Regions from separate parts of the Janthinobacterium sp. CG_23.3 genome, predicted to be linked through region 1. Evidence: predicted binding sites of a transcription regulator. Region 1 holds the regulator's gene; each other region holds the start of a gene.
The links. Region 1 encodes sigma-54, which starts transcription at its own class of promoters, with help from an activator protein. Its sites were predicted from a motif close to TGGCANGNAANCTGCTTT; they were not measured.
Positions count from the first base shown of each region.

Region 2: a site for sigma-54 is predicted at 1,358-1,375, ahead of urtA (urea ABC transporter substrate-binding protein). Genes of this name have one in related genera too.
Region 3: a site for sigma-54 is predicted at 1,289-1,306, ahead of ACFDR9_RS09805 (CmpA/NrtA family ABC transporter substrate-binding protein). Genes of this name have one in related genera too.
Region 4: a site for sigma-54 is predicted at 1,394-1,411, ahead of ACFDR9_RS19855 (pilin). Genes of this name have one in related genera too.

Region 1 is NZ_JBJXIB010000089.1:10,751-12,951, forward strand. Features, by position in the region: gene lptB (LPS export ABC transporter ATP-binding protein) at 1-558, shown strand, start outside; gene ACFDR9_RS19065 (RNA polymerase factor sigma-54) at 564-2,033, shown strand; gene hpf (ribosome hibernation-promoting factor, HPF/YfiA family) at 2,106-2,201, shown strand, end outside.
Region 2 is NZ_JBJXIB010000038.1:34,415-36,615, reverse strand. Features, by position in the region: gene ACFDR9_RS11505 (M23 family metallopeptidase) at 1-185, shown strand, start outside; gene ACFDR9_RS11500 (DUF4349 domain-containing protein) at 357-1,133, shown strand; gene urtA (urea ABC transporter substrate-binding protein) at 1,433-2,201, shown strand, end outside.
Region 3 is NZ_JBJXIB010000029.1:40,768-42,968, reverse strand. Features, by position in the region: gene ACFDR9_RS09805 (CmpA/NrtA family ABC transporter substrate-binding protein) at 1-1,198, opposite strand, end outside; gene ACFDR9_RS09800 (DUF3616 domain-containing protein) at 1,547-2,201, shown strand, end outside.
Region 4 is NZ_JBJXIB010000095.1:9,779-11,979, forward strand. Features, by position in the region: gene sucC (ADP-forming succinate--CoA ligase subunit beta) at 1-259, shown strand, start outside; gene sucD (succinate--CoA ligase subunit alpha) at 273-1,154, shown strand; gene ACFDR9_RS19855 (pilin) at 1,460-1,936, shown strand; gene ACFDR9_RS19860 (flagellar brake protein) at 1,987-2,201, opposite strand, start outside.

The DNA.
Region 1 (2,201 bases):
GACATCAGCGGCGTCGACATCTCGCGCCTGCCGATCCACCGGCGCGCCCAGCTCGGCCTGTCCTACCTGCCGCAGGAGGCGTCGGTGTTTCGCAAGCTGACGGTGGAGGACAACATCCGCGCGGTGCTGGAAATCCAAAGCGTCGACGGGCGCGCGCTGAAAAAAGCCGAAATCGAGGCCAGGCTCGACACCCTGCTGGCCGACCTGCAAATCGAGAAGCTGCGCGAGAACCAGGCGCTGTCGCTGTCGGGCGGCGAGCGGCGCCGCGTCGAGATCGCGCGCGCGCTGGCCACCAACCCGCGCTTCGTGCTGCTCGACGAACCCTTCGCCGGGGTCGACCCGATCGCCGTCATCGAAATCCAGCGCATCGTGCGCTTCCTCAAGGAGCGCGGCATCGGCGTGCTGATCACCGACCACAACGTGCGCGAAACGCTGGGCATCTGCGACCGCGCCTACATCATCAACCAGGGCTCGGTGCTGGCCTCGGGCCGGCCCGACGACATCATCGCCAACGAATCGGTGCGGCGGGTCTACCTGGGTGAACATTTCCGCATGTAAATCCGATGAAACAATCCCTGCAACTGCGCACCTCGCAGCACCTGGCGCTGACCCCGCAACTGCAGCAGTCGATCCGGCTGCTGCAGCTATCGACGCTGGAGCTGCACCAGGAGCTTGAGCAGTTGCTGGGCGAGAACCCCCTGCTGGAACGCCTCGACGACCCGCTCGACCGCTCGCTGCGGCTGCTGGCGGACGGCGCGCTGAGCCCGACCGGCGCGCCGCCACAGGACGGCGCGGCGGCGCCGGGGCAAGATAGCGCGCCGGCGGCCGACGCCGAACCCGCGTACGACGGCGCCGAGCACGCCGCCGCCGACAACGGCGACAGCGACTGGAGCGAGATCGGCCGCGGCAAGGCGCCCGACGACGAGGATTCCCGGCCGCAGCTCGAAGCGAGCCAGCGCACGCTGCGCGAACACCTGATGGAGCAAATGCGCGTCACCGTGCAGCCGCTGCGCGACCGCGCGCTGGTCGAGTTGATCATCGACGCGCTCGACGACAACGGCTACCTCGAGGAGCCGCTCGACGAGATCCTGGCGCGCCTGCCGGCCGAGCTGGACGTCGGGGCCGACGAGATGCGCACCGCGCTGGCGCTGCTGCAAAGCTTCGACCCGGCCGGCGTCGGCGCGCGCAACGCCTCCGAATGCCTGGCGCTGCAAATCAAACGCCTGCCGCGGATCGCCATGGTGACGCGGCGCATGGCGCTGCTGATCGTCGAGCGGCACCTGACCTGGTTCGCCCAGCGCGACTTCAACAAGTTGAAAAAGGCCCTGCTGTGCGACGACGAGGACTTGCGCGAGGCGCAGACGGTGATCCGCCAGTGCAACCCGCACCCGGGCGCGGTGTTCGCCGCCGACGTCTCCGACTACGTGGTGCCGGACGTCGTCGTCAAGCGCGCGCGCAACGGCTGGCACGTCAGCCTGAACCACGAGGTCATGCCGCGCCTGCGCGTCAACGCCATGTACGCCAACCTGCTCAAGCAGGGCAAGGGCGAGGGGGCGATGGGCGCCCAGTTGCAGGAGGCCAAGTGGCTGATCAAGAATATGCGCCAGCGCTTCGACACCATCCTGCGCGTGGCCCAGGCCATTGTTGAGAGGCAGAAAAATTTCTTCTCGCACGGGGCGGTGGCGATGAGACCCCTTGTGCTCCGTGAAATAGCTGATACACTGGGTTTACACGAGAGTACTATTTCTCGGGTAACAACTCAGAAGTATATGCTGACCCCGCATGGCATGTTTGAGTTGAAATATTTCTTTGGTAGCCATGTCGCCACCGAAGCGGGGGGAGAGGCATCATCGACGGCGATACGGGCGCTTATTGTGCAATTGACAGGAGCTGAAGACCCGAAAAATCCTTTATCCGACAGTAAGATTGCGGACATGCTGGGAGAACAAGGCATGGTGATTGCGCGACGCACTGTTGCCAAATACCGGGAAGCGCTGAAGATCCCGCCAGTCAGTCTGCGAAAATCGTTGTAGTTTTACTTTGGTTCCTCTGCGCGCCAGAAGACCGGCGAAGGCACGAACCCGACATCATCTTTAGGAGTGTGTATGAATCTCACTATCAGCGGACATCATCTCGAAGTGACACCGGCCATCCGTGAATACGTACAAACCAAACTGGAGCGCGTGCAACGCCATTTCGAT
Region 2 (2,201 bases), on a different contig from region 1:
CGCCCGGCGTCGTCGAGGGCAAGGTCTTGAAGCGCGGCGAGCTGCTTGGCTACGTCGGCACCACCGGCAACGCCGATCCCGCCGCGCCCCATCTGCATTTCGCCGTCTTTGAATTGGAGCCGGCCAAAGAGTGGTGGAAGGGCGCGCCGCAAAACCCCTATCCGCTGCTGCAACCGGTGTTGTAAGACAGGCAAGCTTGACTGCTGTTATTGTTGCTAAATGGGTTAATATGCATATGTTCATAAAAACAATATTCCCCGCTAAATAATTCAAGCAACAACTCCACATCCACCAGGCCACGATTTCGAGCGCGTTCTCGAAATACGTGGCCTGTGTCTTCTTATGAGAACAAAGAAATGAAAGTGATTTTTCCGGTTTTGATAGGCACGCTGCTGCTGGCGGGCTGCGGCGCGAAAAGGGACGCGGGCGGTCCGGGCGGCGCGGCGGTCAGCGTGGGCGACAAGGGCAAGGGCAGCGCCTACCTGGCGTACGCCCATTCCGCCTCGGTCGATACGGCCGAGGACGGCGTGCGGCCCTTGTATGATAAGTTGGTCGCAACCTGTAAAGCGGAGCCCGCCGACGGCTGCGTGCTGCTCGATTCCGAACTCAGCAGTGGCCGCGACGTCAGTGCGCGCGTCAGCTTTCGCGCCGCCCCGGCCGGCGTGCGCCGCCTGCTCGCCCAGGCGTCGGCCGGCGGCGAACTGGTCAGCCAGTCCACCGAGGTGGAAGACTTGGCCGGTCCTATCGTCGACAGCAACAAGCGGCTCGACATGCTCAAGCAATACCAGAAGAAGTTGCAGGAACTGGAGCGCCGCGCCGAACGCGACGTCGACGCGCTGATCAAGGTGTCGCGCGAACTGGCCACCATCCAGTCCGAGCTGGAACAGGCCAGCGGCGACAACGCGCGCCTGATGGAGCGGGTCAACAAGGACGTGTTGAAGGTGTCGATCGGCACGCGCATGAACCGCTCGTTCTGGACGCCGGTGCGCCACGCGCTGGGCGATTTTTCCGGCAACCTATCGAGCGGCATGGCCGGCGCGATCACCGGACTGGCGTATATGTTGCCGTGGATTCTGGCCTTCCTGCTGCTGTTCCCGCTCGGGCGCAAGGCTTGGCGCAAAATCCGCTCTTGAGTTGAATGCCTTTAATGTTGGCCTCGAGCAGCGCGTCTTGCGTCGGCCAACATTGTCGGATTACGCCCGATGGGCTAATCCGACCTAGGTGTCCCCGCTCGTGGGGCGCACCGTTTTAATACGTCCTTCGCGGGCACCGCGCAAAGCTCACCAAGCTGCGGCGCGCCCGCACCAGAAACGATAGCCCGCCTGGCCCTGGAATCGAAAAAACGCACTGAAAAAGGTGGCACGCATCCTGCTATAGATGCTGTGTCGGTCCTTTTTACAAACTTTTCGATTTCAACCACCCAGGAGCAACCATGTCACGACGTATTCTTCTGAAAGCGAGCGCGGCGGCCGCTTTGGCTCTAACGACTTCGTCCTTTATGCACGCGGCGATTGCCGGCGACACCATCAAGATCGGCATTTTGCATTCGCTGTCGGGCACGATGGCCATTTCCGAGACCTCGCTGAAGGATGTCGCCTTGATGACGATCGACGAGATCAACGCCAGCGGCGGCGTGATGGGCAAGAAACTGGAAGCGGTCATCGTGGACCCGGCGTCAAACTGGCCGCTGTTCGCCGAGAAGGCGCGCCAACTGGTGTCGCAGGACAAGGTTGCCGTCGTCTTCGGCTGCTGGACGTCGGTGTCGCGCAAATCCGCCTTGCCGGTGTTCAAGGAACTCAACAGCCTGTTGTTCTATCCGGTGCAATACGAGGGCGAGGAATTGGAAAAGAATGTGTTCTACACCGGCGCCGCGCCGAACCAGCAGGCGATTCCGGCGGTCGAATATCTGATGAGCAAGGACGGCGGCGGCGCCAAGCGTTTCGTGCTGCTCGGCACCGATTACGTCTATCCGCGCACCACCAACAAGATCCTGCGCGCCTTCCTGAAAAGCAAGGGCGTCAAGGACTCGGACATCGACGAGGTGTATACCCCGTTCGGGCATGCCGACTATCAAACCATCGTCGCCAATATCAAGAAGTTTTCGGCCGGCGGCAAAACCGCGGTAATCTCGACGATCAACGGCGATTCCAATGTGCCTTTTTATAAGGAATTGGGCAACGCCGGCCTGAAGGCGACCGACG
Region 3 (2,201 bases), on a different contig from region 1:
TGCCGTCCCAGGTGGTGCCGTCGATCATCTTCACGCTGCGCATGGCCGACTTCGGCACGCTGACCTGGGCCATCGCGGCGGCGTCCTTGTAGACGTCGATCTGGTTGATCGCCGTGGCCACCGCCAGGTAGTCCGGCTCGGCCTTGAGCAAGCCCCAGCGCTTCTGCTGGGTCAGGAACCACATGCCGTCCGACAGGTAGGGGAAGTTGACGCTGCCGTCGTTGAAAAATTTCATGTAGTTCGGGTCGTCCCAAGTCTTGCCCATGCCGTTCTGGTAGCGGCCCAGGATGCGCTGGTTGATGACGTCGACCGAGGTGTTGACGTAGGACTTGTCGGCGATGGTTTGCGCCATCTTGTTCTTGTTCGACAGCGAGGCGTCGATCCAGCGGCCGGCCTCGAGCACGGCGGCGGTCAGCGCGCGCGCCGTGTTCGGGTATTTCTTGACCCACTCGGCGGTGCTGCCCAGCACCTTTTCCGGATGGTCGCGCCAAATCTCCTGGGTGGTGGCGGCGGTGACGCCGACGCCGTCGACGATGGCGCGGTGGTTCCACGGCTCGCCGACGCAAAAACCGTCCATGTTGCCGATGCGCATATTGGCCACCATCTGCGGCGGCGGCACCGTGATCACCTTGGCGTCCTTCATCGGGTCGATGCCGTAGCTGGCCAGCCAGTAGTACAACCACATCGCGTGGGTGCCGGTCGGGAAGGTCTGGGCGAAGGTGTAGTCGCGCTTGTCGGTGCGCATCAGCTTGGCCAGCGAGGCGCCGTCGACGCCGCCCTTGTCGGCCACCTTTTTCGACAGCGTAATGGCTTGGCCGTTGTGGTTCAGGTTCATCAGCACGGCCATGTCCTTCTTCGGCCCGCCGGCGCCCAGGTGCACGCCGTACAGCAGGCCGTACAGCACGTGCGCCGCGTCCAGCTCGCCATTGACCAGCTTGTCGCGCACGCCCGGCCACGAGGCCTCCTTGCTCAGCACGATCTTGATGCCGTACTTCTTGTCGAAGCCCAGCACCGACGCCATCACCACGGAGGCGCAGTCGGTCAGCGGGATGAAGCCGACCTTGACCTCCTCCTTTTCCGGCTTGTCGGAGCCGGCTGCCCAGGCGCCGCCGCCCGGCAACGCGGCCAGCGCGGTGGCGCCGGCGCCGGCCACCAGCAACTTGCGGCGGCTCGGATTGAAGGGGGTTTCGATTGTCATTGTGGCCTCGTAGAGTGCATGGAATTGCGGAGACAAGGGCGGCGGGCTGCTGCGTCCGGCTTGCCGTTTCATCTAGCTGCTCAACAGGTAACAGCAATTGGTGTGCCAGCTCGACAAGGGCGGCGGCGCACGGTTGGCGAACGGTTTTAGCGCGTTTTTCAGCCCTGTGAGTGTTTTTCCAGCACCGATATTGTGCGCCGCACCAACAGCACGCACCGCTGCGACGCTCGGCCCGGGATCAAGCGCGGGCGATAAATAAGTCGACGCGCGCGCCGTTTCGCCCTATCTTTGTAGCAGCCAACGCCGGCCGGACCGCCGCGAGCGTCGGCGCCACCGGGAATTGATCACATGAGCCATCCACTTCGCCGCGCCGCCTGCGCGTTGGCCGCGTCCGCGCTGCTGGCCGCCGCGCCGCGCGCCGCCGCGCAACAAGAGTTCGTCTACCGGGGCCTGTGCGACGCCTCGGCCGCCGTCGCGCTGGGGCCGGACCGTTTTATCGTCGCCGACGACGAGCGCAACACGCTGAAAATCTACCGGCGCGGCGTCGCCGACCCGGTGGACGCCGTCGACGCCTGGGAATTCCTCGCCACCAAAAAAGACAAGGAATCGGACCTGGAGGGCGCTGCGGCGATCGGCCAGCGCATCTACTGGATCTCCTCGCACGGGCGCAACAAGAAGGGCGAGGCGCAGCAGCGCCGCCACCGCTTCTTCGCCACCGACATGGGCGACGGCGAGGGACACCCGCGGCTGACGGGACGGGCCTACGCCGGGCTGCAGGAAGACATGATCGCGGCGGCGGAACTGCGGCCGCTCGGGCTCGCCGCGGCGGCCGGGCTGGGGCCGGAGCAGCCCGGCGGCTTCAACATCGAGGGCCTGGCGGCGACGCCGCAGGGCCAGTTGCTGATTGGCCTGCGCAGCCCGCTGTTGCGCGGCAAGGCGCTGCTGCTGCCGCTGCTGAACCCGGATGAATTAATCGAGGGAAAACAGGCCAGGTTCGGCGCGG
Region 4 (2,201 bases), on a different contig from region 1:
CATGTTGAAGAACCCGGGCCTGAAAGCCATCCTGGTCAACATTTTCGGCGGCATCATGCGTTGCGACGTCATCGCCGAAGGCGTGATCGCGGCATCCAAGGCGGTTTCGCTGCAAGTGCCGCTGGTGGTGCGCATGAAGGGTACCAACGAAGATCTGGGCAAGAAAATGCTGGCCGAGTCCGGTTTGCCTATCATCGCTGCCGATACCATGGAAGACGCGGCCAAGAGCGTTGTGGCTGCCGCTGCCGGTCACGCTTAATTAAGGAATCACTATGTCCATTCTGATCAATAAAGATACCAAAGTCGTTACCCAAGGGATCACCGGCAAGACCGGCCAGTTCCACACCCGCATGTGCCGCGACTACGCGAACGGCAAAGCCGCTTTCGTGGCCGGCGTCAACCCTAAAAAGGCTGGCGAAGACTTCGAAGGCATCCCGATTTTCGCCAACGTCGGCGAAGCGAAAAAAGAAACCGGCGCCAACGTGTCGGTGATCTACGTGCCGCCGTCGGGCGCCGCCGCGGCGATCTGGGAAGCGGTCGAAGCCGAAATGGACCTGGCCATTTGCATCACCGAAGGCATTCCCGTGCGCGACATGATGGCCCTGAAGGACCGCATGGCCAAGTCGGGCAGCAAAACCCTGCTGCTGGGGCCGAACTGCCCGGGCCTGATCACGCCTGACGAAATCAAGATCGGCATCATGCCGGGTCACATCCACAAGCAAGGCCGCATCGGCGTGGTGTCCCGTTCGGGCACGCTGACGTACGAAGCGGTCGGCCAGTTGACCGCGCTGGGCCTGGGCCAGTCGAGCGCAGTGGGCATCGGCGGCGACCCGATCAACGGCTTGAAGCACATCGACATCATGCGCATGTTCAACGACGATCCGGACACCGACGCCGTCATCATGATCGGCGAAATCGGCGGTCCCGACGAAGCCAACGCCGCGTATTGGATTAAAGACAACATGAAAAAACCGGTGGTCGGCTTTATCGCCGGCGTCACCGCCCCTCCGGGCAAGCGCATGGGCCACGCCGGCGCGCTGATCTCCGGCGGCGCCGACACCGCGCAAGCGAAACTGGAAATCATGGAAGCATGCGGCATCACCGTGACCAAGAACCCGTCCGAAATGGCGCGTTTGCTGAAAGCCATGCTGTAATCACAGCGTTGCCAAGGCGGTCAAGGTTGTACCCAACGGGGAGCTGCGGCTCCCCGTTGCTATTGGCGCCGCCGACACGCGCGGCGCGGCCGATGCGGCCTGACAAAAATTGTCAAGCGGCGGCGCCAAAATGGCCGACTGACAATAAATGGCGCGCCGATTGACAAATATCGTCAACCGCCGCCGCGTAACATTGCGCAAATTTCATTCTTGGCGCCCGCGGCGGGCCGTTTTGCGCCTGGCACGCCAATTGCTCTTATCCCTGTGTGACACCACTTTTCGATACACCACCCAGGAGCGCTAAAATGAAATCGATGAAAATGATCAAGAAACAAGCACAAGCCGGCTTCACCCTCATCGAGTTGATGATTGTCGTGGCCATCATCGGCATCCTGGCGGCCGTGGCGATTCCGGCCTACAGCGACTACACGGTCAAGGCGAAAGTGGCCAACGCCATGTCGGCGGCCGGCGCGATGAAAACCGCGATTGCCTTGTGCGCCCAGGAAGCCGGCGGCGAGCTGACCAACTGCAACACTGCGTTCGTCGGCAACACCCTGCCAGCGTTTACCGCGACCAAGGAAGTGGCAAGCGCAACCGTCACGCTGCTCGGCGTCATTACGCTGACCTTGAACGATATCGGCAAGGGCACGTCCGGCAAGACCATCACGATGATCCCTACCGTTCCGGCCGGCGGCAGCGCCATGACCTGGGCCAACTCGACCAACATCCTGGCCGCGGACAATCCAGCGGCGATCGCGGCGATTACCAAAAACAACATCTAAAACCGGCTTCGCCCGCCCGGAAAAGCCGCCTTTTGGCGGCTTTTCCCGTTCTACACGATCTTCTGGCGGTCGGCGATCAGCGCCTCGTAGGTCAGGTTTTGCAGCATCGTGTAATGGACCGGTTCGAGGTCGGTGAATTGGACGCCGTAGGTGAACACCTCGGTGCGCGCGCCGGCGGCCGGCTTGACGATGTTGACGTTCTGGATGGTGGCGCCGGTCTTCACGCGCACCTGGTGGTTGCCGGGCTGGGCGATCAGGGTGAACG